4 regions of the Thermosinus carboxydivorans Nor1 genome follow, and region 4 is predicted to be linked to each of the others. Evidence: riboswitches for the same ligand, from Rfam matches in the RefSeq annotation. Region 4 holds a riboswitch; each other region holds the start of a gene.
The links. A riboswitch is a leader RNA that binds a small molecule or an ion and turns the genes downstream of it on or off. The one in region 4 is predicted to bind S-adenosylmethionine.
Positions count from the first base shown of each region.

Region 1: linked by a shared signal. The riboswitch ahead of TCARDRAFT_RS12665 (homocysteine biosynthesis protein) and the one ahead of TCARDRAFT_RS06725 (homocysteine synthase) in region 4 are both predicted to bind S-adenosylmethionine.
Region 2: linked by a shared signal. The riboswitch ahead of metK (methionine adenosyltransferase) and the one ahead of TCARDRAFT_RS06725 (homocysteine synthase) in region 4 are both predicted to bind S-adenosylmethionine.
Region 3: linked by a shared signal. The riboswitch ahead of TCARDRAFT_RS01470 (methionine ABC transporter ATP-binding protein) and the one ahead of TCARDRAFT_RS06725 (homocysteine synthase) in region 4 are both predicted to bind S-adenosylmethionine.

Region 1 covers NZ_AAWL01000026.1:18,040-25,295, reverse strand. Annotated here, with positions in the region: gene metF (methylenetetrahydrofolate reductase [NAD(P)H]) at 1-584, opposite strand, end outside; gene TCARDRAFT_RS12675 (UPF0280 family protein) at 578-1,375, opposite strand; gene TCARDRAFT_RS12670 (NIL domain-containing protein) at 1,372-1,815, opposite strand; gene TCARDRAFT_RS12665 (homocysteine biosynthesis protein) at 1,821-2,990, opposite strand; SAM riboswitch class I at 3,081-3,187, opposite strand; gene TCARDRAFT_RS12660 (cupin domain-containing protein) at 3,308-3,658, opposite strand; gene TCARDRAFT_RS12655 (hypothetical protein) at 3,708-3,953, opposite strand; gene TCARDRAFT_RS15860 (class I SAM-dependent methyltransferase) at 4,423-4,821, shown strand; gene TCARDRAFT_RS15855 (hypothetical protein) at 4,848-5,084, shown strand; gene TCARDRAFT_RS12645 (spore germination protein) at 5,187-7,064, shown strand; gene TCARDRAFT_RS12640 (GerAB/ArcD/ProY family transporter) at 7,061-7,256, shown strand, end outside.
Region 2 covers NZ_AAWL01000002.1:141,095-148,350, reverse strand. Annotated here, with positions in the region: gene gmk (guanylate kinase) at 1-255, shown strand, start outside; gene rpoZ (DNA-directed RNA polymerase subunit omega) at 271-477, shown strand; gene coaBC (bifunctional phosphopantothenoylcysteine decarboxylase/phosphopantothenate--cysteine ligase CoaBC) at 487-1,689, shown strand; SAM riboswitch class I at 1,741-1,842, shown strand; gene metK (methionine adenosyltransferase) at 1,899-3,089, shown strand; gene TCARDRAFT_RS02255 (heavy-metal-associated domain-containing protein) at 3,154-3,381, shown strand; gene priA (primosomal protein N') at 3,612-6,047, shown strand; gene def (peptide deformylase) at 6,129-6,593, shown strand; gene fmt (methionyl-tRNA formyltransferase) at 6,593-7,256, shown strand, end outside.
Region 3 covers NZ_AAWL01000001.1:324,746-332,001, reverse strand. Annotated here, with positions in the region: gene TCARDRAFT_RS01490 (DHA2 family efflux MFS transporter permease subunit) at 1-803, shown strand, start outside; gene TCARDRAFT_RS01485 (MetQ/NlpA family ABC transporter substrate-binding protein) at 870-1,685, opposite strand; gene TCARDRAFT_RS01480 (MetQ/NlpA family ABC transporter substrate-binding protein) at 1,711-2,526, opposite strand; gene TCARDRAFT_RS01475 (methionine ABC transporter permease) at 2,552-3,205, opposite strand; gene TCARDRAFT_RS01470 (methionine ABC transporter ATP-binding protein) at 3,174-4,232, opposite strand; SAM riboswitch class I at 4,315-4,429, opposite strand; gene TCARDRAFT_RS01460 (YerC/YecD family TrpR-related protein) at 4,612-4,947, shown strand; gene hisZ (ATP phosphoribosyltransferase regulatory subunit) at 4,934-6,121, shown strand; gene TCARDRAFT_RS01450 (HDIG domain-containing metalloprotein) at 6,124-6,651, shown strand; gene TCARDRAFT_RS01445 (D-2-hydroxyacid dehydrogenase) at 6,648-7,256, opposite strand, start outside.
Region 4 covers NZ_AAWL01000007.1:47,512-54,767, reverse strand. Annotated here, with positions in the region: gene TCARDRAFT_RS06735 (Hsp20/alpha crystallin family protein) at 1-176, shown strand, start outside; gene metX (homoserine O-acetyltransferase MetX) at 447-1,607, opposite strand; gene TCARDRAFT_RS06725 (homocysteine synthase) at 1,661-2,953, opposite strand; SAM riboswitch class I at 3,029-3,131, opposite strand; tRNA gene TCARDRAFT_RS06720 (tRNA-Arg) at 3,451-3,525, opposite strand; gene TCARDRAFT_RS06715 (zinc ribbon domain-containing protein) at 3,623-4,015, opposite strand; gene TCARDRAFT_RS06710 (MFS transporter) at 4,365-5,684, opposite strand; gene TCARDRAFT_RS06705 (DMT family transporter) at 5,827-6,705, opposite strand; gene TCARDRAFT_RS06700 (transcription repressor NadR) at 6,723-7,238, opposite strand.

The sequences.
Region 1 (7,256 bases), on a different contig from region 4:
ATGCCCAGCGCCCGCGCATCTTCCAGGAAGCGGTAGAGGATGGCGTTGTCGAAAAAGATCTGGGTGATCAGGAAATCGACACCGGTGTCGACCTTTTCTTTAAGAAACCGTAGATCGTCCTCACGGCTGGGGCTTTCCAGGTGCCCCTCCGGGTAGGCGGCGGCGGCGACGCTGCAGCTGCGGCGCTGCTGGCGGATAAGGCGGATGAGGTCTTTGGCGCGGTAAGGAGTAGGGGGAAAAGGGGCGTTTTTCGGCGGGTCGCCCCGTAAGGCGAGGATATTTTCAATGCCGTGAGCGGCAAACTCGTGCAAAATAGCCTGGATGGTTTCGGCGGTGGCGCCGACGCAGGTAAGGTGTCCCAGGGCGGGAATACCATGGTCATGCTGAATGTGGCGGGCTACCTCCAGTGTGCGGCCCCGCGTAGAACCGGCCGCGCCGTAGGTAACGCTGATGAAATCGGGTTTTAGCGCTTGCAGTTCTTCAATGCAGTCAAAAATGGATTCCAGAGGGGAATCCGGTTTGGGCGGGAAGATTTCAAAGGACACGACGGGACGTTTTTGGGCGAACAGTTGGTGGATCAACATGGACGGCATCCTTTCTTTGCGGTATTTATAGGCACTGAGTCAGCCAGCGGGGCCAGCCGGATGCGGCCGATGGCGCCGAGGTGGTCGCCGATAATAATAAGGCAGCCCAGAATGTCCGGCTGTTCAGCGGCAAAAACGAGCGCGCTTTCGATGTCGGCAGCGGTGCGCACCTGGTTGCCCACGGCGGTGGCAAAGGCGTCGGCGGTGGCGGTATCCCGAGCCAGAATGGTGACGGCATCCGCTTTGCCCAGGCTGAGAGACGGGCCGACGGTGGCCGAAGAAGTGCAGATGCCCAGCGGGGAGAGGTCGGGCGCGATGTCCAGGGCAATTTTCCCCGAAAGCGGCGAATTACCTGCCCAGACGGCGATGCGCCGTGGGACAGTGGAGGCTAGGTAGATGTCGCCGCCATTTTCAACGATAATGTCGGTTAAGGAAAAACGTCTGGCAAGCACCAGGGCGATTTCTTCCGCAAAGGCGCCTGCCACCGCAGCCATGGGCCCCACACCGGCCTTTTCGGCAGCAGCGGCCATGCGCGCGGCCACCGGCGGGCAGCCGAAGCGCGGCAAATAGGGCACGAGCGAATGGTAAAAACGGGGATCGGTGAGGATGTAGTCGTGTAGTTCCTGCCAGAGGGTGGCTGCCGTTACCTGGCATAGCCGGCGCAGCGCCGGAGTGTCTTTTTCCGGCGGTACAGCCACCCATAGGTCGGTTTCGCGAAAGCGTACTACAAAGGGAGACAGTTCGGTGCGGTGCAGCTCTTCACGGTACCAGCGCGGTTCATAGCCGGTCATGCACCTGCCAGCTCCTCTGCGCTGCGACCGGCCGATCCCTGCCGGATGGCCCGCACGGGACAAGCCTGCACGCACAGACCGCAGACAATGCATTTGTCGGGGTGAAAAGACAGCTCCCATGTGGGGCGTTCAAGCACCAGCGCCCGGGAGAAGCAGACCGCCGTGCAGGCGCCGCAGTGGGTGCAGCGCCCGGTGTCAACCTGGATCTGGCGGCGGGTAGAGACGACGTCGATGCCCTCTTGCTGCAGAAAAGCCAGCGCAGCAGTAACTTGCTCCGGTTCCCCTTCTACATCCAGCAGCAGATGGCCTTCCTCGCCGGGGGTTACCTCGGCCCGGAGAATGTTAATCTTGAGGTCGAAGTCCTTAACCAGATGATAGGTAATAGGTTTGTCGTAGTTCTCGGCGGTGAAGTTCAGGATGATGCGTTCCGTGACAGCCATAATTATTATTCATCCTCCTTTCGGATGTCCAGGGGGCGCGGGGTGGCTTCCTGCGGCAAAGGCGCTACCGGGTGGGTCAGTTCGAAGCGGCCGGTGCGGATCCACTCCTTGAGGAGAGCGGCGATCTGCCGGGCTTTGGCCAGGCTGGACAGCGGAGCGGTGCGCACGCGGCGGCCGTTTAAGGAGATGCTGCCCGACTGGAGTTCTGCGTAACTGTAGCGTCCCAGGACGGGGCGGTTGCGGGAGGGGACGCTATAGTCAAAGAGGCAGGTTTCGATGTCGGCGTTCGTGACAGACACGCAGCGTGCGATGTCTTCATCAAGGATGGGGATCGGGATACCCACGCCCACAAACAGGCTGATGCCATAGCGTTCGTAGACGGCAGCCCGGAGAAATTCCGGGTTCATCGCCTTAAGATCGCCCACAAGGGCAAGGGTGGCGGCGCCACCGACAGGGATGCCATGTTCGTTGCGGGGGCGTGAGGGGTTGTGCTGGGTGCCGTTCCAGGCGACGTAGCCTACGGTACCGCCCAGAAAGATGCGCGTACCCACGCCGATAGTACGCAGGTGGGGGTCGTTGAGGAGTGGACTGAGCTCGCCGGAGGTGGAGTAGGTAACGTTACCGCAGCGGGGCAGCAGCATGCCCATGTAGGTATAGAGGATGCGATTGGAGGTGTTGGTGGCGGCGGCGTAGTTCTGGTAGGCATTGCGGGGATTGAAAAGGAAGCACTCATTAATGTCGTCCTTGGTGATCCAGGTATCGATGCTCTTGCGGGGATAGCAGTCGGTACCCGGAGCGGTGGCTCTAAGGTGAACGCGCTTGCCGGCGACAAGATCCTCGATGACATGGGCGCCACCGTATTGCTCATTTGTTTCGGATATTTCCGTGGCGCCGATGTAGGCGTCCACGGCGGCGATGCCCGCGTAGGCGGGCACGTCGTTGAGCCACACCCGTTTCATTTTGATGGGCGGGTCGCTGTGGCCGAAGTTGAGAAAGGCCCCGGAAGAGCACATGGGACCGAAGGTGCCAGTGGTGACTACGTCTACCTTACGGGCGACGGCGCTTATTCCTTCTTCTTTGGCCAGTTGGCTGACCTCCTCGGCGGTGAGTACTACCGCCTGCCCCTTGCGGATGCGTTCGTTGATTTCTTCATAGCTTCTTTTTGGTGCTGCCATAACAAAGCCTCCCTTTTATTGAAAAAGGTAAAATAAAAGCGTCTCTTTCTGAGAGGAAAGAGACGCCATATTATGGCAGCCATACCTTTCCTCTCATCTTCCAGAATCCGAAGATTCTGCTGGATTTGGCACCAGACGCATTGCTGCCGGTTGCCGCGGCTTCACAGGGCCAGTCCCTCCACCGCTCTTGATAAGAGTACACGGTATACAACTTTTGACAGTTGAGATAAATATACGCCAAAAATGTATTTCTGTCAAGGGATTTATTGCTAAACAACCAGGCTTTACGCCCATAATGCGTAAAGGCTGTTACAATTTCATTTGGAGTAGAGGATTAAAGCGATATATTCCAGGTCTTCCGTACCGGTATTTTCAATGGAGTGGGACTCGCCGTCGGCGGTAAAGACCACGTCTCCGGCATGGACCTTAACCAGCGTGCCGTTATCGTTGACAATGCCTTCGCCTTTAAGGATGTAGTAGGTCTCAGCGTCGCCATTGTGCTGATGGTAACCGATAGAGCAGCCCGGCTTGAGAATGCTATGGGAGAATAACCGGCCTTTCCCTTGCAATTGTTCCATGTCCAATAGTTTGGTCCCAATTACTTCACCCTTGCCGCCGAACCGGTTAGTAGCAACCTCGGTAACTAATTCGCTCGCCCGTTTGATCATGCTCTCAACTCCCCTATATCATAGTGATGGAATGTTTCTCTGTGCAGACTCATAAGTCCTTTTTCTCAGTCTGGATTTTCTGTTTTACCTGGGTACAAGGTATTGGTTTGCTAGACGGTATACCATAGTAGCCATGATTTGCCCAAGCGCTGCCGGTACGATTGCGCCCATCTGTCTCACGGGCGATTATATGCCGGGTTTGCAGTGTTATCATACCAAGCGAAATATTTTGGGTACATCGGCGTCCCGATTCTACTAACGCTTCTTTTTTAACGGGGTCAATTCCAAAATCCATAGTCCTTAACTCCTAGTGTTTCATATAGATGGTTCAGTGTCAGTCATCGCTATGTAAATGTTGATTTCTGCTGGCTTTCTAAAATAGTTTCGATTAGGCTTCACGTAAAGGCAAAAAAGTTGTTTATTTCGTGGCGAGGCGGCTCCACCATCAACATAATAATCCCCACGGGGCTGCGTTGAGCAGCCATGATCGCAGTGAACTATGTCCGGGCTGCGCTCTGCAGCATTTCGCTTTGTATTAATTCGAGAATTGCAGGAAGTTCTCCGCCTCACGCCGTACATGATCGGCTAAGAGCGGCGGTATTAGCGAGAGAACGGTGCGCTGCTTGATAAATTGCTACCACCTATACAAATATTTTTACAGTTAACTTATTTTATATTGTGCTATAGCAGGTGCCTGCTACTGCGGTTGCGAATTAACAAATAAAAATTGAGTGAGCGGATAACAGGCGCTGGGAGGGGTGGCCATGGTTAAATCAGACAAAATGGTCCGTGATAACCAACATCTACACTGGGAAAAAGTTTTCGCCGAGGATGGTGAACTTTTCGGCAACGAACCGAGTTTTGCCGCCAAGCAAGCGGCGGAACTGTTAAAAAAAGAGCGGAAAACGAAAATTTTGGAGTTAGGAGCGGGGCAGGGGCGGGACACGATTTTTTTCGCCCAATGCGGTTTTCATGTCACGGCCCTGGAATATACCGGTATTGGCGTGCAAACCATCCGGGAAAAAGCCAGAATGTTGGGCTTAACGCCTAATATTGCGGCGGTTTGCCATGATGTAAGGCAGCCGTTGCCGTTTGGCGCCGAAACCTTTGATGCCTGCTATTCGCATATGCTGTACTGCATGGCTTTTACTACTGGGAATTAACATTGCTGTCTGATGAGGTTCGCCGGGTGTTAAGGCCTGGCGGCATTAATCTCTATACGGTGCGCAACACGGCTGATGTTCACTTTGGCCAGGGCATCCATCATGGTGAAAATATGTATGAAATTGACGGCTTTATCGTCCACTTTTTTGATGAAGCCAAAATAAAGCATTTGGCGCAAGGATTTGAGATAAAAGAGGTTACGACGTTCGAGGAAGGCGATTTACCGCGGACATTGTTCCTGGTATACCTTAAGAAGCAGTAGGCGCAAGAGCCGGCGGGCCGCATAAGGGTGGCTCGCCGGTTATATTTTTGGCAGGGGAGGAAACAATATCCATGACGATGTTTATGGGGGTGACGTTTGCTGATGGAAAATGTTTTCACGAAAGCTTATCGCGTGCTCCGCAATATTATTGTTTATCAGCCGCCTAAGCAGCAAAAACCATTCGTGCTTGACGAGAGCGAACCCCATGAACAGGCGCCTGCCGTAGATGGCAAAGCGCCGCTGGCCGATGCCGCCGAACAGCTTACCACTTTGCTGGATTATGCCCGCGATTTACGCCGCGTCATGGAGAAAGCCCACGCCTCCCTAGGCCGCGCGGAAGGCGAGCAGCGTCTTGTCGACCTGGCCCAGGACTTGGAACTTCTCGAGAAGCGCCGGCAGGAGCTGACGCCCATCCGTCTCGCCTATGACAGTAGCTCGCCGCCACTGGGGCGCACCGTAAGCACCAGTCTGGCCGAGAACGAGAAAATCCTGCGCGCGCTGTATAGCCTGCCGGAGAACAAAGACCTTATTCTCCGCAAGTTTGAAATACCGGCGCATAAACCTATCAAGGCCATGTTGGCTTTCCTCGACGGCATGGTGGACAAAAAGGTTATCACCCTCTCAATCCTCCAGCCCCTGCTGCTATTGCCCGATACTGCTGCCCTCAACGCTTGCGACGCCGAAAATATCATCCGGGCGCTGAACGAGCATTTACCCAACACTGAAATCAAGGCGCTGACCGAGTTTGCCCAAATTGCCGAAGGCATCAATGACGGTGACACCGTGCTGTTTCTCGACGGCGCCAACCAGGCCCTGCTTCTTGGCAGTAAAGGCTATGCCAGCCGTAGTGTCAGCACGCCGCGCATCGAACAGACGGTGCGGGGCTCACAGGCAGCGTTTACGGAAAACTTGCGCACCAACACCAGCCTTATCCGCACCATTTTCCCTACCAGCGAACTGGTAACAGAAATCATGACTGTTGGCGACCGTGCTCCCTTAAAGTGCGCCATCATGTACCTTAAGCCGGTGGCTAATCCCAATGTAGTGGCTGAGCTCAAACGCCGTCTGGAACGCATCGTAACCGACTATATCGGTGATATTGGTGTCTTGGAGCAGTTCATTGAGGACCATCCAAATGTCCTGTTTCCACAGATGCTGTCTACCGAGCGGCCTGACCGGGTGGCGGTCCACCTGGCCGAAGGGCGGATTGCCTTGTTGCTGAACGGCGTACCCTTTGTTCATATTCTCCCGGTCAGTTTCTTCACTTTTTTTCATTCCAATGAGGACTTTAGTCTCAAATTTCCGGCCGGCAGTTTTATGCGCGGTCTGCGCCTGCTGGCTGCGCTGCTGTCGGTGACGCTGCCGTCTTTATATATTGCCATCAACTATTTTCACCAGGAGGCGCTCCCCACTGAGCTGGCCCTCGCCATCGCCGGCGCCCGCGAGGCTGTGCCGTCGCCGGCAATATTTGAAATTGTGCTCATGGAGTTTTCCTTTGAACTCATCCGGGAAGCGGGACTGCGCATTCCTGGCATGCTGGGACCAACCATTGGTATTGTCGGGGCCATTATCATTGGCCAGGCGGCGGTAGCGGCTAATATTGTCAGTCCTATTATGGTGGTCATCATTGCCCTTACCGGCTTGGCTTCCTTCGCCATTCCCGACTACCGTCTGTCATTCGCCTTGCGTACTATCCGGTTTATCTACCTTATCCTCGCTGCGACCTTCGGTCTGGTAGGCTTAGCGATCGGCCTGTTAATTACGACAACAATCCTTTGCTCCATGAAATCCTTTGGTATGCCCTACATGGCGCCAGTCGCCCCCAAGGTGGCGCCCAACCTGGATGTAGTCATCCGGGGCAGCGTCTTCCGGCAGGAGCGGCGCCCGGATGCTTTAAACCCTCAGGACAGCCGCCGTCAGCACCGCATCAGCCGCCGCTGGACAATGGGAAAACCACCCGGGAAGGGGGACGAGTCATGACCTACGAACCAGGGCGCATGGGCATCGCTGAAGGACTGGCCTTGGCGTTCGTTCTTACCATTCCGCGCATCTTTCTTACCGCGCCGGCCAACCAGATCGATATTGCCGCTGGCCTGGCCTGGCTGATGCCGCTTGCGAGCGGCCTCGGCGCTTTTGTCGGTTTTTGTTTGCTGATCTTTGTCCTTAGCCGCA
Region 2 (7,256 bases), on a different contig from region 4:
TCTTTGGACGAACTGGCGGAGCGCATTCATAAACGCGGGACTGACAGTGCGGAAGCGATTAAACAACGGTTAAGCTGTGTTACGGCCGAACTTAGTTGCGCTTATAACTATCATTATTTTGTGGTAAACGATGAAGTGGATCGCGCAGTGCAAAAAATAGCCGCAATCATAACGGCGGAAAAGTGCCGGGTGGAGCGCAACAATGGGTTGATTGATAGCATTTGTCAAACTTCACGGCGCGCAGCGAAACTTTAGAAGGAGGGATTCAGGTTGATTCATCCGTCCTTAGACGTATTAGTAGATAAAGTTGACAGTAAATATACATTAGTTGTTCTTGCCGCAAAGCGAGCTCGGGAAATCATGAACGGCGAACCGCCGCTTGTTGAAAGCAAATCGAATAAACCCGTCACCATAGCCTTGGAAGAGGTTGCTCAAGGCAAAATCACTTATGAGCGTACCAAGACAGGTATTAAGTAGGAGGACACCGTGTTGAAGGGCAAAAATATTGTCCTGGGCGTTAGCGGCGGCATTGCCGTGTATAAAAGTGTGGAAATAGTTAGCCGCTTGCGGAAAGCCGGAAGTTCGGTTCATGTTATTATGACCAAATCGGCTACCAAATTTGTTACGCCCCTTACTTTTCGGGAGATAAGCGGTAATCCAGTAGTAGTTGATATGTGGGAAGAACCCAAAAACTGGAATGTTCAGCATATTGCATTGGCCACTTTGGCCGATTTATTTTTAATAGCCCCTGCAACCGCCAACATAATTGGCAAAATTGCCAACGGAATTGCCGATGATATGCTTTCAACGACCGTGATGGCTACCCAAGCGCCGATAGTATTGGCGCCAGCCATGAATAGCAATATGTATCTAAATCCTATTGTCCAACATAACTTGCAAAAACTGGCTGAATTGGGCTATCACATCATTGAACCCGCAACAGGCATGCTGGCCTGCGGGGTGGAAGGCCCCGGGCGCTTGCCCGAGCCGGAGATAATTGTTGCCAAAGTGGAGGAACTGCTCCGGTCGCGTGGAGTATTGGCGGGCAAGCGAATTTTGGTTACTGCCGGCGGTACCCGTGAACCGCTTGACCCTGTTCGTTATTTAGGCAACCGGTCAAGTGGCAAAATGGGCTATGCTATAGCTGAAGCGGCAGCTCGCCGCGGTGCGGAGGTCATTCTCGTCTCCGGCCCCACCGCATTAACCCCGCCACTGGGTATTTTCGTAAAGAAGGTGGAAACGGCGGAAGAGATGCGGCAGGCCGTTTTGACCGAATATGCTGCCTGCGATGTAGTTATTAAGGCGGCGGCTGTGGCCGATTATCGACCGCGTGAAGTAGCAGAGCATAAAATTAAAAAAACCGGCGAGTCGCTTACCCTTGTTTTGGAAAAAAACCCTGATATTTTACGGGAACTGGGGGCGTTGAAGCGGCACCAAATCTTGGTGGGGTTTGCCGCTGAAACGCAGGACTTGCTTAGTAACGCTAAGGAAAAATTGGCCCAAAAAAATCTTGATATGATAGTAGCTAATGATGTTACGCTACCGGGGGCGGGGTTTAACGCCGACACTAATATTGTTAAGCTTATTTATCGTGATGGTAGTGTTGAAGAACTAGAGCGAATGCCGAAAACGCGTGTTGCCGAAATTATTCTTGATAGAGTTTGCGATTTATTGACAAAAAAAGGTTGATTTTTTCCTTGTTTTACTTTAAAATTGCTTTGGTGAAAATTACATATACTATACTCATCAAGAGTTGGTGGAGGGACTGGCCCGATGAAACCGCGGCAACCATTTGGCAAGTCCAAAACGGTGCCAATTCCGGCGTACGGCGCGAGATGGGGAGTATACGACAAAAGTCTCCCTTGTGGGAGTTTTTTTATTGATTAGGAGGTGCACAAATGGAAAAAAAGCGGGTATTATTTACATCGGAATCGGTTACCGAAGGGCATCCGGACAAAATTGCCGATCAAATTTCTGACAGTATTCTCGACGCAATCCTTGCCCAAGACCCCATGGCTCGTGTCGCTTGTGAAACTTTAGTAACAACCGGACTTGTCCATGTGGTAGGGGAAATCACAACTTCTTGCTATGTCGATATTCCGAAGATTGTGCGGGAGACCATTAAAGAGATTGGTTATACCCGTGCAAAATTTGGTTTTGACGGCGATACCTGTGGTGTAATGACATCAATTGACGAGCAGTCACCTGATATTGCGATGGGCGTAAATAAAGCACTGGAAGCTAAACGTGGCGAGATGGATGAAGTCGAGGCGATCGGTGCCGGTGACCAAGGCATGATGTTCGGCTATGCAACTAATGAGACCCCTGAGTTCATGCCACTGCCCATAGCTTTAGCTCATCGTCTGGCTCGCCGGCTGGCTGAGGTTCGTAAAAATGGCGAACTTGCTTATCTGCGTCCCGATGGAAAAACCCAGGTGACAGTAGAGTATGTAGACGGCAAGCCGGTCCGCGTGGACACCATTGTCGTTTCGGCCCAACATAGTCCTGATGTGGATCTTGCCACCATTGAAAAAGATATCATCGCCAAAGTTATTACTCCTGTTGTTCCCGGGGACATGCTGGATGCTCAAACCAAATATTATATTAATCCTACCGGCCGGTTTGTCGTTGGTGGACCACAGGGAGATGCCGGCTTGACTGGGCGCAAAATTATTGTTGATACCTATGGCGGTATGGCCCGTCACGGTGGCGGTGCTTTTTCCGGCAAAGATCCCACTAAAGTCGACCGGTCAGCTGCTTATGCAGCTCGCTATGTGGCTAAAAATGTTGTAGCCGCCGGCTTGGCCGATAAGTGTGAAATTCAGTTGGCCTACGCAATCGGTATTGCCCGCCCTGTATCGATTATGGTTGAAACTTTCGGCACTGCTAAAATTGCCGAAAGCCGCATTGTCGAACTTATTCAAAAACATTTTGACCTTCGTCCGGCCGGTATTATCAAGAGCCTTGATTTGCGTCGCCCAATCTACCGCCAGACGGCAGCCTATGGCCATTTTGGCCGAACGGATATTGATCTTCCGTGGGAACGAACCGACAAAGCGGAAATTTTACGGCGGGAAGCAAATCTTTAATTTAAACCGCTGGTACTGGCAATACTAACATCATAGTGATAAACCAAAGGGGGTTAGTATTGCAGTGCCTGCTTCAAAAGCAATTAAGAAGTCGGTATATTCGGTGGGTGGTCTTAAGGGTGATCATTGTCGTGACCGCATTGAGCACACCTTGAGCCATCTTGACGGGGTTACCGATGTCGATGTTAATCTAAATACCAGACAAGTTACCGTTGAGTATGACGCTAATGTAATCGCCAGCGGCTATATTGAAGAAACTTTGCAAATGCTCGGGTATTCCATCCGCGGGTAGGCTATTATGCGGTACCGTTTTACGCCGCTGGGGAAGAGTCGCTTGAAACGTTTCTTTAAACGTCAGCCTATGGATACGGGTTTTGAATTAGATGAGTTTCTGGTCGGGTATGAACAAAACGATGACAGGTAGCAGGTATTTTCCGACCTAAGCAAGAATTATACCGTACAGCGAAGTAGGATGTACTGTTTGCTGCAAACAGTACTCTTCTTTTTTATGAGGTGAAGAACATGGGGCGCATTGCGGAAGTGGCCGTTAATATTGCCGTACGTACTATCGCTGCTACCTTTTCTTATCTCATTCCGCCGGAATTGGCGTTTGTTGGCAGGGGGTGGCGTGTGCGGGTGCCTTTCGGCCAACGCGAGGCCGAGGGCTTTGTTGTTGCCGTTAAAGAGCAGGCCGAAGCGGAAGGATTAAAGCCTGTATTAAGCGTGTTGGATGATGAACCTTGGTTTGATGAAAATATGCTGCAAACAGCCGAGTGGATGAGCAATTACTATTTGTGCCCGCTGGCTGAAGCTTTGCGCCTGTTTGTGCCAGGAAAAGGAGAATTAAAAAGCCATATCGCTTACCGCTTGAACGAAAGCGAGAGCAAGCCAAGTTCTTCCTTATCATGCCAAATTTCAGACGAAATGAACCAAGTCCTTAATTATTTACGCGCAAAGAGCTTGACTGCACAACACCAACTGGTTAAAAAGTTTGGGCCGAACGTGTTAACTGCTCTCCGTAAATTGGAGCGGTTGAATTTGGTCGAACGGGCTGCAATGAGCATATCGAAGTTTCGCCCCCGGTATGAGCAGCGGCTAATGCTTGCTGTGAACCGCCGAGAAGCCGCAGAAACTCTTGACCGCCTAACTGGCAAGCCAGCGCAACAGCGGCTGCTGACAGTCCTTATGGAAGAGTCAGAACTAACACCAAATCGCTTAAAACAGTATAGGATTAGTGCGGATACTGTTAAGCGGCTTATTGCGGCCGGCTTAGTCCGCAGTGAACGGCGGCGGGTGATGCGAAATAGTTATGCACAGTTATGCCGCGAGCCGGCCCCGCAAGAAAATAGAATGGCACTGACGAATGAACAGCGTCAGGCCGTTACCCAAATATTAGCAGCTATTGCTTCAAGAGAGCATAAGTCTTTTCTTATTCATGGTGTTACCGGGAGCGGTAAAACGCAAGTATATATTGAAGCGGCAGCGGCAGCAAGACAGCAAGGGCGGCAGGTTATTGTGATGGTGCCGGAAATTGCCCTGACAGGTCAAACCGTTTCCCGGTTTAATGAACGGTTTGGTGAAGACGTGGTCGTGGTTCATAGCCGTCTATCAGCAGGTGAGCGTCACGATGCCTGGCAACGTATCCGGGCTGGCGAAGCGGGGATAGTGATTGGCGCTCGTTCTGCCGTATTTGCTCCTTGTACCCAAATTGGCCTTATTATATTAGACGAAGAACACGAGTTTACATATAAACAAGAAGAGAGTCCCCGCTATCATACGCGTGAGGTCGCCCTCATGCGGGCAAGACAGGCAGGAGCGTCGGTAGTGCTTGGCAGTGCGACTCCGTCATTAGAAAGTTATTATCAAGCCCTTGCGGGGAGACATGTTTTGTTAACATTGTCTGAACGCGTGGATGGCCGAGCCCTGCCGGCAGTAACGGTGGTCGATATGCGCGAGGAACTGGCGGCCGGGCGTCGGGGAGTAATTTCTCAGCCGCTACGCGAACTGCTAACGCAGACCAGGCAAGAAGGAGGGCAAGCCATTATTTTGCTGAACCGCAGGGGTTATGCCACGTTTGTGTTATGCCGAGAATGCGGGCATGTCTTGCGGTGTGAGCACTGTGATGTCTCGCTTGTTTATCACGCTACGGATAAAACGATTAGGTGTCATTATTGCCAAAAAACAAGGCAGGCGCCTAGCCTTTGTCCGGCTTGTGGCAGCCGTTATATTCGCTATTTCGGCACAGGTACGCAAAAGGTGGAAGAAGAATTGGCCGCGCTTTTTCCCGAAGCCCGGGTGGTAAGAATGGATCAGGATACTACGACCGGCAAGATGGCACATGAACGCATACTCTCTGCGTTTTCGCGGGGAGAATATGATATACTGCTAGGAACACAAATGGTTGCAAAAGGTATTGATATTCCCAATGTAACCGCTGTTGGCATTATTGCCGCTGATACATCATTGAATCTTCCGGATTTTCGTGCAGCGGAAAAGACATTTGCCTTAATAACGCAGGCGGCCGGCAGAGCAGGGCGGGGTAGTCAGCCCGGTCATGTTGTCGTCCAGACGTATAATCCCGAACACTATGCAATTAAAGCCGGCGCCGCCCACGATTACCACGCGTTTTATAATATTGAAGCTGCTTATCGCCGTCAACTGCATTACCCTCCTTTTGGAGGATTGATTAAATTAACTGTACACGGGACTGAAGAAACTCTTGTCTGTGGCCATGCGCAAAATTTGGCCGATGAATTGAACCGGGCGCTTAGTAGTATCGGAAAAACGCAAGTAGTAGGCCCGTTTCCTGCCCCAATTGCCAAGATTGAAGACATTTTCCGCATGAATATTTTGATCAAAAGTAATGCGATGGCAGAAGTTAAAGAAACTCTCGTCAGTATGGGGGTTGCTTCGCGGCGCGACGTTATCCTTGATATCGATCCACTTAACCTATTATAGCTATTATAGGTAGATAGCGTTTTTCCACTTTTTATGTTAGAATTGGACATAAGTAAGTAAGTACCGATTAAGGAGGTTGGCATGTCAGTCCTAGAGATAAAAAAAGCCGGCGATAAAGTTTTAAAAGAAAAAGCCGCGCCGGTAGGCAAAATTGACCGCAAAGTCAAACAATTACTGGATGATATGGCCCAGACCATGTATGCTGCGGAAGGAGTAGGGCTGGCAGCACCGCAGGTAGGCGTTTCATTACGAATTATTGTTGTCGATGTCGGTGACGGGCTTATCGAATTAATTAATCCTGTGATTGTTGCAGCAGAAGGCAGTGAAACAAATACCGAGGGCTGTCTCAGCGTTCCGGGGGTATATGGTGAAGTGGAAAGGTACGCCCAGGTAGTTGTCGAAGGTTTGGAGCGTTCAGGAAAAAAAGTGCGTATTACCGGGACCGGTTTGCTGGCACGAGCACTGCAGCATGAAATTGATCACCTTGACGGCGTGCTTTTTATTGAAAAAGCCAAAACATTATATAAGGGGCAAGGACAGGAATAATGGGGAAGCTGCGTGTTATATTTATGGGCACTCCTGATTTTGCCGTGCCGACACTAGAAAAACTGTTGGCTGCCAAGCACGACATCGTTGCCGTCGTCACTCAACCTGACCGTCCCAAAGGTCGGGGGCAGCGGATGGCAGCTTCGCCCGTTAAAGAGTTTGCGATAAGCCAGGGACTCCCTGTTTTACAACCAGAGAAAATTAAAGATCCTGTCTTTATTAACCACATGCTGCAGCTACGACCGGACGTTATCGTTGTCGTAGCTTTCGGCCAAATTCTCCCTCAAGGGTTGCTCGATCTGCCTCCGCTTGGCTGCATTAATGTTCACGCTTCTTTGCTTCCCCGATACCGGGGCGCAGCCCCTATTCACTGGGCAATTATAAACGGTGAAACGAAAACAGGCGTTACTACCATGTGGATGGATATTGGCATGGATACGGGGGACATGATATTAAAAGCTGAAACTCCTATCGGACCTGACGAAACGACAGGAGAGTTGCACGATCGGCTAAAATGGATGGGAGCTGAATTGTTAGTCCGATCGCTAGAACTGCTAATGGCTGGCAATGCCCCCCGGATACCGCAGGATAACAGCGCGGCCAGTTACGCGCCGCTGCTAACTAGGGATATTGAACAGGTGGACTGGCGCCGGTCGGCCCTAG
Region 3 (7,256 bases), on a different contig from region 4:
ACCACGAAAATCCGATCCTTGATTTATCCCTGTTTAAAGACTGGAATTTTACGCTGAGCAGTATTGTTATTTTTATCGGTACCATCGGACTGTTCGGCGGGATATTCTTAGTACCCCTGTTTATGGAAAATATTCGGGGCTATACCGCGATGCAGACAGGTATTCTGATGTTTCCTTCCGCCCTTACTGCCGGGCTGATGATGCCTGTTGCCGCCAAACTGGCCGATAAGTTCGGCGCTAAGCCGGTCGTCGTTGTCGGCCTCTTTTTTCTAGCAGCCGGTACTTGGCCGCTAATGTACCTCGACCTGGACACCAGTTATGAGCATGTCATGCTGGTCATGATCCTGCGGGGAATGGGGCTGGGTCTGTTCATGATGCCTGTTACCGTTCTTGGGCTGAATACCGTCCCGCTGCCGAAGATCAGCCGCGCGTCCGCTCTTAACAATGCTATCAGGCAGGTCAGTGGGTCATTCGGTATTGCCGTACTGTCGACCGTGCTGCAAAACCGGCAAATTTTTCACTATGCCCATATTGCCGAAGGCTGGAATTTGGCAGCAGCCGCCGCCGCTAAAGTGATTACTTACGGTGAACGCTTATTCACGCAGCACGGCAGCGTAGCGAGTATTGCCAAAATCAAGGCGCTGGCCCTTGCGGCCCAGATCGCCCAGCGACAGTCGTATATTTTCGCTTTCGATGACGCCTTTTTGGTCTTGGCGGCCATTAGTTTTACCGGTATTGTCCCGGCTCTGCTGCTCAAACGGGCCCAAGGCGGGGCCAAAGGGGCAGCGGTGATAGTGGAATAGCCAGCAGCTGCTATATAAATGCTAAGCCCCAGATGGCGTGCGGCCATCTGGGGCTCATTTTTTGTGCTACCATGCAGCTACGACAGAACCTTTGAAATGCTCTTGAATAAACTTTTTGACTTCTTCAGACTGGTAAGCCTTAACTAGCTTTTGGAATGCAGGATTGTCTTTGTCCTTGGTGCGGACGGCAATGACGTTGGCGTAAGGAGAGTTGGCGTCTTCGATGGCGATGGCGTCTCTGGTCGGAACGAGGCCGGCGGTCATGGCATAGTTGGTGTTAATGGCGGCAATATCCACGTCGTCAAGGGAACGAGGAATCTGGGCGGCATCCAATTCTTTGATCTTAATATTTTTCGGGTTTTCCGCAATATCGGTAACGGCGGCTTTGAGGCCAGCGTTAGGTTTCAGCTTGATGAGACCAACTTTTTCCAGGAGCAGGAGGGCGCGGCCGCCGTTGGTCGGGTCGTTGGGGATGGCGACAACGGCGCCGGGTTTAACGTCGGCGATTGTTTTGACCTTTTTCGAGTAAATACCCATCGGGAAAATAACCGTTTTGGCGATCGAAACAATGTCATATTTGCGGTCGGCAACCATGTTGTCAAGATAGGGCTGGTGTTGGAAGCTGTTGGCATCAATGTCGCCCTGGCTCAAAGCGACATTAGGCTGCACATAGTCGTTGAATTCCACGACCTGGATTTTCAGGCCGTCTTTTTCCGCCACTTTTTTGACAACGTCCATTATTTCGGCGTGGGGGCCGGCGGTAACGCCCACTTTTATAGGCCGGTCGGACGGTGTGGCGGCTTGTTTGCCGCAGCCGGCCACGAGGCCGAGTGTAAACAGCAGCGCGAGGGCTAATGCGATTGGTTTCGTCCATTTGTGCATTATTGGTTACCTCCTTAACTAAGAATTAGAATGCCGGTACTACCGCACCTTGATATTTTTCGGTGATGAATTTGCGGACTTCCTCCGAGGTCAGCGCTTTGGTCAGTTTTTGAATTTCCGGGCGGTTTTCATCGCCTTTGCGTACAACCAGAACATTTACATAGGGAGAATCTTTCTGTTCAATAAAGAGGGCGTCTTTCGTAGGAACAAGTTTGGCTTCCAGCGCATAGTTGGTATTGATTACGGCCAAAGTTACATCATCAAGGGCCCGGGGCAGCTGCGGTGCTTCGAGTTCACGGATTTTCACGTTCTTTGGGTTAGCCGTAATGTCTTTGACAGTGGCGTTGACGCCGACACCGTCTTTAAGCCCGATCACACCGGCTTTAGCCAGTAGGGCGAGCGCGCGCCCGCCGTTGGTCGGGTCATTAGGGATGGCAACTACGGCGCCGGTTGGAACGTCATTTAAGTTTTTGATTTTTTTGGAGTAAATGCCCATGGGCTCGATGTGGACGGCCGCGGTGTAAGTGAGCTGGAGGTTGCGCTCGGCGGCAAACTTAGTGAGGTAAGGAATGTGCTGGAAAAAATTGGCGTCTAGCTCTTTTTCCGCTACGGCCAGGTTGGGACGGACGTAGTCGCTCATTTCCACGATTTGAAGGTCAATGCCTTCTTTTTCCAGAGTCGGTTTTATTACCTGCAGAATTTCAGCGTGGGGAACGGCCGTGGCGCCAACCTTCAGTACGGTTTTGCCGCTAGTAGCAGCCGGCGCCTGCGTTTTGCCGCCGCAGCCGGCGACAACAGCCAACGACAAAATGAGGGTGAGCAGTAGGGCGATACGTTTCATGAATGAACTCCTCCTTGTTAGGGCATTATTTTTTGTTCAACCGGCGGGCGAGCCAGTCGCCGCACGATTGGATAAGCTGTACCTGAGCAATTAGGATAATGACGGTTGCAAGCATGATGTCGGCCCGGAAGCGCTGATAGCCGTAGCGGATGGCGAGATCTCCCAGCCCACCGCCGCCGATAGCGCCGGCCATGGCCGAATAGCCAATCAGGCTGATTACCGTGATCGTCAGGCCGAGCACAATCGAGGGCAGTGCTTCGGGGATGAGCACTTTGGCAATAATCTGTAGCGGGGAAGCGCCCATAGCTTGGGCGGCTTCGATGACCCCGTAGTCGACTTCTTTGAGTGCCGATTCGACGATGCGGCCGACGAAGGGGATAGCGGCAATGCTCAGCGGTACAATGGCCGCATCGGTGCCGATGGATGTCCCGACAATGAGACGGGTTAGGGGAATGATGGCGACCATGAGAATAATGAACGGAGTCGAGCGGGTAGCATTAACGATTGCGCCCAAAACGCGGTTGACAACGAGGTTTTCCAAAACATGTCCCTTGTCAGTCGTTACCAGGATGACGCCGAGGGGGAGGCCAAAGAGGGCGGCGATAAAAGCCGACACACCCACCATGTAAGTTGTTTCCCACAGCGACTCAGCCAACAGCACGAGCATTTCTTGCGACATAACCAATCACCTCTATTCCTAAGTCTCGTGCCCGCAGGTAGTTGAGGGCGTTCTGGATGCCGGCCTGGTCGCCGGACAGTTCGACAATCAAGGTGCCGAAGGGAGTACGCTTGATGTGGTCGATATTGCCGTAAAGGATGCTTGTGTCGACATTAAAGCGGCGGATCATGCCGGCGATTATGGGTTCTTCGGCCGAGCGGCCAATAAAGGACAGGCGCAGAATAAGATTGGAGTCAGGGAGCGGCGTGGGCGAAAAGACGGTATCGGCAAAGAAATCGGGCAGGTCATGGTTGACAATGGTGCGGATGAATTCACGCGTCGTGGCCGTCTGGGGGCGGGTGAAGACATCGAGTACCGGGCCTTCTTCAATAATGACGCCGTTTTCGATGACGGCCACACGGTCGCAGATTTCTTTAATAACCTGCATTTCGTGAGTGATTAGCACAATGGTCAGCTGCAGTTTTTGATTGATGTCAAAGAGCAGTTTCAAGATAGATTGCGTGGTCTGTGGGTCTAAGGCGGAAGTGGCTTCGTCGCATAAGAGCACTTTCGGCCGGCTGGCTAAGGCGCGGGCAATACCGACCCGCTGTTTTTGACCGCCGCTGAGCTGGGATGGATATTGATCCCGTTTATCGGCAAGCCCCACCAGTTCAAGGAGCGGCAAAACAGCCTGAGCAATTTCCGTTTTGCTTTTGCCGGCCAACTCAAGCGGGAAGGCTACATTTTCATAGACAGTGCGGGAAGACAGCAGGTTAAAGTGCTGAAAAATCATGCCGATTTTTTTGCGCCGCTCACGCAAGTCCTTTTCGGACATCGTCGTTAGTTCTTCACCGTCGACCACTACCGAGCCGCGGGTTGGCCGCTCCAGCATATTTATACAGCGGATTAAAGTACTCTTGCCGGCGCCGCTTTTACCAATGACACCGAAAATTTCACCGCGGCGCACCTGAAGGTTTATGCCTTTAAGAGCATGGACCGCTCCGTTGGTGCCGGGATAGACCTTTTCAATGCCGGTCAGTTTAATCATTTGCTTCTCTCCTTTCCTTGGCATAAAGAAAACCTCTTCGCAGACGAAGAGGTTTTTGTTCTGTAAACAGAAACTCCCCCCCCCCTCATCTGTCAGAACTTATCCGTTCTGCAGGAATTGGCACCGTTTCGCACCCAAAGATGCGATGGTTGCCGCGGCGTCATCGGGCCAGTCCCTCAGCCAGCTCTTGATGAAAGAGTGTTTCGCTATGCCATTGTTGAATTACATGCTATCATGGATAGCAGTGGCTGTCAAGCAAAAATTTTTTAATTCACTTTTTCGTAAATTAAAGAATAAAAGACATAAAGGCAGGAAAGGAATGAGAGAGGGCGAATAGTATGCTCAAAGTGGTAATGTGTGCGCGGGAGGAGTGTGGATTATGCCCGTTAACCCTAAGCTGAAAGAACCTTTGACCGACCAGCTGTTCAAGGCGATTTTATTACTTGCCAATGAGGAGGAATGTTATCAGTTTTTTGAAGATATCTGTACCATCAGCGAAATCAAAGCTATGGCGCAGCGCCTGGAGGTGGCGCGGATGCTGAAGGCAGGTCACATCTATGATGACATTGTTGCGCGCACCGGGGCCAGCACGGCCACGATCAGCCGGGTCAAGCGCTGCTTACATTATGGCGCCGATGGCTACAAACTTATTCTTGCCCGGTTGGAAGAACAAGAGCGTTTGCGACAGGAGGATGCAGCCCATGAGCCAAAATGAGTTTGTCCCGCAAATTCCCTACGGGACACGTGATTTTTTGCCCCGTGATGCGAAAAAAAAGCGCTTGGTGGAAAGCGCCCTTGCCGGTCTTTTTACCCGGTGGGGTTATGACGAGGTAATTACGCCTACATTTGAGTATCTGGACATTTTATCGGTCGGCGCCGACCAAGAATTGGTTCAGCATATGTTCAAATTTCTCGATAAAAATAACCGGCTATTAGCGCTCCGGCCGGATATGACTACGCCTATTGCCCGGGTAGCGGCTACCCGGCTCCGGGAACAGCCGGCGCCGCTGCGTCTGTTTTATTTGACTAACGTCTTCCGGTATGAGCAGGCCCAGGCCGGCCGGCAATGCGAATTCTACCAAGCCGGTGTAGAACTGATGGGCATGGCGGGGCCTGCCGCCGATGCCGAGGTCGTAGCGCTGGCGGCCGCGGCTATGCGGGAGGCAGGGTTGACCGTCTTTCAGATCAGCCTCGGCCAGGTGGAATTTATTAACGGTCTAATGAATGAATGCGAATTGCCGCAGGCCGAGCGCCAGCGGATTAAAAATTGCCTGGTGCAGCGCGACCTGGTCGGCCTGGACGAGGCCCTGGCGGCGAGCTCCTTATCGCCGGCCGGGCAGGTACTTTTTAAGCGTATTCCGCTGCTCCACGGGCGGGAAAATATGCTTGATGCGGCCTATGGCATGGTGAGCAACGACATGAGCCGCCGCGCCCTCGATAACCTGGCGGAGATTTATCGGCTTCTTGAGTATTACGGCGTAAGCGGGCATGTCTCTTTCGATCTGGGGATCATCCGGAATTTTGACTATTATACAGGGGCTGTTTTCGAAGGTTACACGCCGGGCCTAGGCTTCCCCCTTTGCGGCGGCGGGCGCTACGACGGCATGGTAGGCGCTTTTGGGGTGGAATATCCGGCTACGGGCTTTGCTCTGGGCATCGAGCGCCTTATGCTGGCGCTTGAGCGGCAGGGTCTGACCCCGGACGGCAACGCCAAAGACGTCTATATTGGCTGGGCGCCGGGGCGGCTGAATGAGGCGATTGCGCTGGCCGGCGAGCTCCGCGCGGCAGGGCGCATCGTCGGTCTTGGGCTTCAGCCACAGGATAAGGCGGCGGCCGAAGCCTGCCGTCAAGCCATGGGATATGCTAACCTCATCTATGTTGGTGGTTAAAAATGCGTAAACGGGTACGGCAATTTTTCGCCGCGGTGACGGCCCGCATCAGTGAGCAGGACAGAATGTTTGTGAAGCAGCACTTAACCGAACCCGAGCAGCGGCTGTTTTGGCAGATGAGCGTGCCTGACCAGCGGCACACTCTTAACGTAGCGTATACGGCGGCTAAGCTCGCGGCACAGCATCCGGCGGCAGATTGGAAAATTGCGGTTAAAAGCGCTCTGCTCCATGATGTGGGGCGGAGGAGAGGCGATATGAGCGTGGCCGACAAGGTCATAGCCGTCCTGGCCCACAAATTGGCGCCTCGGTGGGCGCGACAATGGGCGAAAGAAGGGCGTGGCGGATTTATTGCCAATCTCCGCCACGCCCTGTATATATATTTTAATCATGCCGAACGCAGTGCCCGTCTGCTCGAAATCATCGGCACAGAGCGGGCGGTGGTCGATGCCGTCCGCAAACACCATAGCGCTCCGGCGCACGACGATACGCCGGAGCTCAATATCCTGCGAAAAGCCGATGACAGGCATTAATAGCCCTTCTCTTTATCGACGACGTTGAACATTTCGCCGCCTTGGCAGAAGCGGGCCAGGTTATCGGCGAACAGTTTTACCGCCCGGTCGAGGTAGTAGGGGGACAGCGCCGCCAGGTGGGGGGTAATGATAACATTGGGCATATCCCACAGGGGGCTGTTTTCCGGCAATGGCTCGTGCTCGAAAACATCAAGACCGGCGCCTTGGATGAGGCCTTGCTCGAGCGCGGTGATGAGGTCAGCTTCGCGCACTACCGTGCCGCGGGCAATATTTATGAAATAGGCAGTGCGTTTCATGGCTTCAAAATGTTCCAACCGGAAATATTCTCGTGTTTCTTCTGTTTGTGGCAAAGCGACAACGACAAAATCGGACTGAGCCAGCATATCGATAAGCCGGTCTGGGGTGTAGAGTTTATCGACAAAAATTTCGGTGGTCATTTCCCGTTTAGTGGCGAGGACATTCATCCCCAAGCCTTTGGCTTTTTTGGCAATTTCCCGGCCGATACTGCCGAGCCCGACAATACCAATCGTTTTTTCGTGCAATTCATCAGTGGGAACGCGCTTCCACCGTTTTTCTGCTTGTTGGCGAATTAGGCGGTTGAGGCC
Region 4 (7,256 bases):
AAGAAGAAAACTATGTGCGGAAAGAACGACGGTTTGGACAGCTCCAGCGGAGCTTCTATGTCGATAATGTAATTGAAGACCAAATAAACGCTAAATTTACCGACGGTGTCCTTACCATTACCCTGCCTAAGAAAGACAAGAACGAAAGAAAAAGGAGCAACATCCCAATTCAGTAAATATCGGCCGTACTTACCGGTACGGCTATTTTTTATCCTTGCCGGGCACCCCAAAGCAAAGCGGCAGATTGGCCAACCCCCGATTACAGGGCCGACCAATCTGCCGTCTCCTATCTTCCCCGTACCGCTTGCTGCAATTCTTACGCCATTTGCGCCAGAGTGCTACTGGCCGAAGCCACGTCTTGCATGGCCGCCGCTTGTTCTTAATACTGAAAAAAGAATAGAATTATTAATCGAGCAGTTTAAAGCAATTCTATAATTTTTAGGAATTTAAAACTCGGGAACCAGCCGGGCGCCAAAATAGGCCAGACTTGATGCCCTGAAAAAAGACTGTGCCCAGGGCAAGCGGACCGGCGGCGCTATCGTATTGATAAAGTCCGACAAAACAGGGCTTAACGCATCAAAATCAATCAAAAACCCGTCATGTCCGTGGGGACTGTCAATCTGGGCATACCGCGCCGCCTTGCCGAGGCGGCGCAGGACTTCAACCAGCTCCTGTTGCTGATAAGCCGGATACAAAATGTCGGAACTCACCCCTACGATTAAAACACGAGCTTCAATCCTGGCCAGGGCTGCCTCATAAGACGCATAACCGGCACCAAGGTCATGAAGGTCAAGGGCTCTGAGCAAATAAAGGTAGGAGTTGGCGTCAAACCGACGTACCAAGCTAATCCCTTGGTAGTCAAGGTAGTTTTCCACTTCGAACTGACCGCCACGCATTCTCCTGCCAAACTTAGCGGCCATTGACGGCTCGCTTTGGTAGGTAATCATCCCCAGGCCGCGGGCGATCGACAGGCCGGTTTGCGGACCGGGACCACCATAATAATCACCCTGCCGCCAGGCCGGGTCGAGCATCACCGCTTCCCTCGCCACTTTATTGTAAGCTATGGACTGGGCGGAAGAATAACCGGGAGCCGCAATGGCTATTATACCATCCATAAACTCGGGATAAGTGACCCCCCATTCCAAAGCCTGCATTCCGCCCATGGATCCTCCGATTACCAAGACCAGCCGGTAAATGCCAAGTTGCTCCAACAGCCGTTTCTGGACATGGACCATGTCCCGTATGGTAATGACGGGAAACCGCATGCCGTACGGCCGCCCGGTCGCCGGGTCCGGCGAGGACGGCCCCGTCGTTCCCCGGCATCCGCCCAGAACATTGGAACAAATAACGAAGAAACGGTTGGTGTCTATCGGCCGTCCCGGTCCTACCAATGCATCCCACCAACCTTTTTCGTCCTTGTCGTCGTGGGCCGCCACATGGCTGTCGCCAGTAAGGGCGTGGGTCACCAAAATTACGTTGTCCCGGTTAGGCGATAGTGTCCCGTAAGTTTCATAAGCCACGGTAACATCGGTTAGTGTTCCACCCATGGTCAGTACGAGAGGATTGTCAGGGTCAGCCACTTTCGCATACTTAAGAAATGGACGCAAAACACCATCCACCTCCTACCGCCAACTATAAGGATAGAGCAAACTCTCCCCATCTAAAGCGCCTTGGCCGCCGCCAGAGCCTGCTCAAGGTCGTAAATTATGTCGCTTACGTCTTCAATTCCTATGGAAAGACGGATCATGTCATCCGGCACTCCCGCACTGGCGCGCTGCTCAGATGTAAGCTGCGAATGAGTGGTGCTGGCGGGATGAATAACCAGTGATTTGGCGTCGCCAACGTTAGCGAGCAAGGAAAGCAACTTAAGGCTGTCAATAAACTTTTTGCCAGCCGCAAGACCGCCTTTTATGCCGAACGTCAGGATGGCTCCCGCACCCTTTGCCAGGTACTTTTGCGCCAAGTCATGCTGCGGGTGGCTAGGAAGACCGGGATAGTTGACCCACGCTACCTGATCATGTGCGGCAAGGTATTCTGCCACAGTCTGGGCATTCTCACTGTGGCGGGCCATCCGTAAGTGCAGCGTTTCCAGTCCCTGAAGTAGCAGAAAACTATTAAAAGGGCTGATGCAGGCGCCAAGGTCGCGTAAAACTTGCACCCGCAGGCGGATAATAAAGGCCATGGGGCCAAACTCCCGGGAATAGCGCAAGTTATGATAACTGGGATCAGGCTCATTCAATAACGGAAAGTTGCCTGCGGCCCAGTCAAACTTACCGCCGTCGACGACGATACCGCCCATTGTCGTACCATGACCGCCGATAAATTTCGTTGCCGAATGGACTACGATATCGGCACCAAAATCGAAAGGTCGGCATAAATACGGAGTAGCAAAAGTGTTGTCAACAATCAGCGGTATAGCGTTCTCATGGGCTATAGCGGCGACTTTTTCAATATCCAGTACCCCAAGCCCGGGATTGCCGATAATTTCCCCATAGACAGCTTTAGTCCTTGGTGTGATGGCTTTCCGGAAATTTTCCGGGTCGCTGGGGTCTACCAATTTAACGGTTATACCCAGCCTGGGCAGAGTATACAGAAAAAGGTTATACGTTCCGCCATAAAGCGCGGAGGAACTAACAATTTCGTCACCGGCTTCGGCAATGTTCAAAATGGCAGCAGCGATCGCCGCATGACCGGAGGCGAAAGCCACCGCGCCCACCCCGCCTTCCAAGGCGGCCATACGTTTTTCCAATACGTCGGTTGTCGGGTTCATTATCCGCGTATAAATATTGCCCGTTTCTTTCAAGGCAAACAAAGCAGCGGCATGATCGCTGTCGCGGAAATTGTAAGAAGTCGACTGATAGATAGGCACAGCCCGGGCCCCGGTGGTGGGATCGGGAGTCTGGCCGCCATGAACGGCCAAAGTGGCAATTTTCAGGTTGTCTGGCAAATGCATTCCTTCTTCTCCTTTCACCGGCATACAAAAACCCCCTTTCCAGAGGAAAGGGGGTTTTGTACACACGCACCTTTCCTCTCATCTTCCAGGATTTCTCCTGCTGGAATTAGCACCACTGCTTATAAAAGCCGGTTGCCGGGCGTCATCGGGCCAGTCCCTCGACCACTCTGGATAAGAGGTGTATGCCTTATATTTTTGTGTTGAGCAGATTATATGATATATTGAAACAAATGTCAATAGCCGGATTGTCAAAATGTGTTTAACTTGTGATAATGTCACCGTGTAGATTAACGCGATAAAATGTCACTATGAAGAACGAGGTGCATTATCTAATGTCGGAAACAAGGCTTCCTGGCACTGATGCGAATTGGCCGCTGCTTTTAGCTACTGCCGCAGTCCAGTCATGAATTATAAAGCGTAATGCACGGAAGCTGGTTCTCTTCAAAAACATAAATACCGAGTTGGAATGCCTTCCAACCCAGTATTTATGCGCTTTCTGGTGCGCCCGGCAGGAATCGAACCTGCGCACCCGGCTCCGGAGGCCGGCGCTCTATCCCCTGAGCTACGGGCGCATGGCGTGTGTTCAGCGACAGAAATGATTATATCATAAATAGGCGGTAATGTCTAATGTTTTTTTGTAACTTTTTTGTGTAAACTTTTGGGAATTACTCACTTGGGGGCAGCCGGCGTCTGGCAGTAGGGGCAAGTGCGCCATTCACGGCTGAGTTCACGGCCGCATGCTTCACACTTGGGCTTGAGCGTATAACCGCAGTAAGGACAAACCTTATAATCTTCCTTGACCTTGGCGCCGCACATCGGGCAATGGATCTGGTCGTTTACCGGCGTAGCCTCCACATCAATAACCGGCTCTTGGCGCTTAGTATTTTTCATGGCTTGCTTTCGACCGATGAGCAGGTACAACGGGAGGAAAACAATAAGCATGGCCAGCGTTCCCAGGGACCATAGCAAAGCCGTGCCCAGTTCATGCCCGCGACTTCTGGCGTCATTATATACCCAGTAAGCAGCAATAAAACCGATGATAAACGAAATAGTTGTAATCACGCAAACGACCCCTTTCGGAGTAGATACATCACCATTATATCATTTCCAGCCAGACAAAATCAATAAACACGCTTCAATAGAAAAGCCACGTCCAGCGACGCGGCCACCAGCAAGCGTTGTTTTAGTGTAGGCTTATAACGGCCAGGGTTAGCACCAAGGCGGTGCCGATACTGTAAATCAGCAAATTCCCCACATCTTTGATCGTTACATTCATGATTTGCACCACCCTCTCACATCATTTGTGGTTTTATCTTATCAGAATTTAAAGATAATTTCAAGTAAAAAAAATTGGGAATTATCCATAATTTTATTACTTGTTCCTAATAATAGATGCAAATTTTGATTTTTTCTAATCACTAATCTCATCAAGCGATTTCTGGCGGGTTTCTTCGCCCAACACTAAAACAATAGCGGCAATAAACAGCATGGTAGCCGTGAACATCGTGAAAACTCCGGCGAAAGCGGCGCCTCCCCCCAGCATATAGCCGACAATGGCGGGCGCCAGGATGCCGCCAAACCGGCCGACGGCCGCCGCCCAGCCCGAGCCAAAAGCGCGAATGCGGGTTGGATAAAGCTCCGGTGTATAAGTATATACTACTCCCCATGCGCCCAAATTGAAGAAAGACATCAGGCTCCCCCACACGATTAGTGCCCAGGGGGCATTGGCATAGCCGAAACCAAAAGCGGCGGCGGCGCTGGCTGCCAGAAATAGCGCCAGTGTCGCCTTGCGGCCGATACGATCAACCAAATAAGCGGCGCTGAAATAGCCAGGCAGCTGAGCCATGGTCATTATCAGCACATACTCAAAACTTTTGATAATGGTAAATCCCTGGGCCGTCATCAGCGATGGCAGCCAGGTAAAAATGCCATAGTAAGAGTAAACAATGCCGAACCACAGCAGCCAAAGCATGGCAGTACGCCGTAAGAAAGGCGGCGCCCACAGTTCGGCAAACATTACTTGCCGAACCGTCCGCACTTTCGGTGCCGTCGGGACAAAGGACGCTGTCACGCCGGCCGCCGCTTCAAGGCTGCTGACGATTGTATGGGCTTCGTCCAGCCGTCCTTTGTCCAGAAGATACCGCACCGATTCCGGCACCGCTAACCGGATGACAAAAACATACAAGGCGGGCAAAGCGCCAATGAAGAAAGCGGCCTGCCAACCGTAATAGGGAATAAACAGATAGGCGATGAGGGCCGCCGCCAGCCACCCGAGTCCCCAGAAACTTTCCAGTAAAACGATAAACTTACCCCGCGCCGCCGGCGGCGAGTATTCGGTCATCAACGTCGCCGCTACCGGCAATTCACCGCCCAGGCCAAACCCAACCAAAAAACGGAAAACCAGTAGTGATGCAAAATCCCAGGCCAAACCGCACAGCCCGGTGGCAATACTATAAAGCAGCAGCGTTGCGGCAAAAACTTTCTTCCGGCCAAACCGGTCGGCGGCAAACCCGGACAATACCGCCCCCACCGCCATGCCGACAAGTCCGGCGCTGCCGATATACCCCATCTGGGCGGGCGACAGCCCCCAGGCCTTAGCGAGCGCCGGCAAGACAAAAGCGATAAGGCCGGTATCCATGGCGTCGAACATCCAGCCAAGGCCGGTCGCTACCAGCAGCTTATAATGAAACTTGCTAACAGGCACTTGTTCCAAACGGCTCACAATATCCACAGCAACCCCTCCATTTGTAATTACATCTGTCTTGACAGTTATCTATATTATAACTTTTATTCCATAAAGTGACAAGTGGACTAAAACATCCCTAGTATTTGCACTAAAATTAAAAGCGGGATGGCATTCCCGCTTAACCCGCCTAACCTAATTCACTGATAAGCATGCCAGCTACGATGAGCGCGCAGCCGATTAATTGCTTCACCGTCAGTATTTCTCCGAGTAGCAGATAGGCCGCCAAGCCGGCGAAAACAGGCTCCATGGCAAAAATAATCGCCGTCCGCGTAGCGGTGGTAAAACGCTGCATGGTATTCTGCACAACAAGCGCTACCGCTGTAGCCGGGATGGCGGTCACCGCCAGGGCAATCCAGACCTCGCGACTAAAATTAGTCGGCGTCGGCTCGAAGGCCAAACCGCCGACCAGCCCGGCGACAGCAACGGCACCGATTTGAAGAATGGCCAAAACAACGGCATCACCCTTCGAGGCATATTGCCCGACCATGACGATGTGGGTGCCGAATGCCACGGCGGCCAACAAAGTAAGAACGTCACCGGTATTTAGCCGGAAATCATTGCTGAGCGTGAGCAATCCAAGACCGATAACAGCACTTATAATCCCCGCCACGGTCGCCGGCCCAGGGCCCTTTTGCCCCCAGAAGCGGCCGATAACGGGAACAAGAACGACGGAAAGGCCGGTAATAAAGCCGGAATTGGCTGCTGTCGTGTACTTTAGACCAATCGTCTGCAATGAAAAACCGCTAAACAGGACCAAACCGATAAGACCGGCGAGGCGGACATGGCCCCGCCAGGCGGCCACCAGCCGCCGGTGATACAGCACCGCCAAAAACAAAAAAGCCAGGCCGAACCGGATGCCCACAAACCAATAGGGGCCGATATCGGCTAGCGCGTTCTTTACCACGACAAAAGTAGTTCCCCAGATCAAAGTAACAAAAAGCAGCGACAGGTCGGCTACTACGCGCCTGCTGACGCCACCGGCCTGCGCCATTGGTTCCGGCTCCATAAAAGGCATTCTCCTTCCTAACTCAGCAATATTCCCTGCTGCCGGAGAGCGGCCTCAATCTCCGCCAGCACCTGGGGCGAGGGCGCCTCAATCGTATGCAGATGCACGCCGCCGGTCACCACCGAAAGCGGCTTGGCGCCGCTTTCCTCCAATTTCCGCAAAAACTCTGCCAAATCGCGCCGCGACGCCAGCATCAGATTCGCCCGAATCTCTCCATACAAAGGATGTTCGACGATAACATCTAGCACCTTGCCACCGTGGTCGATGATGGTGGCCAGTTCCTCTGCCAGGTTATCCCGGCCGTGCCGACAGGCCAGCTTGGCCGTCACCGCCGGCCGCACTTTAGCCGCAGGTACAAGATATCCCTGTGGCGTAGCGTAAATCTCCTGCCCCGCGGCGCGTAAAATGGCAATATCCCCCACGATTACCTGCCGGCTGACGCCGAGCTCTCTTGCCAGAGTCGTCCCCGTCACTGGCCCCCCGGCCTCCTTTAGCACGGCCAATAATTTCTCCCGCCGCGTTTTTGCATCCATCGCCGTCACCTCATCCCT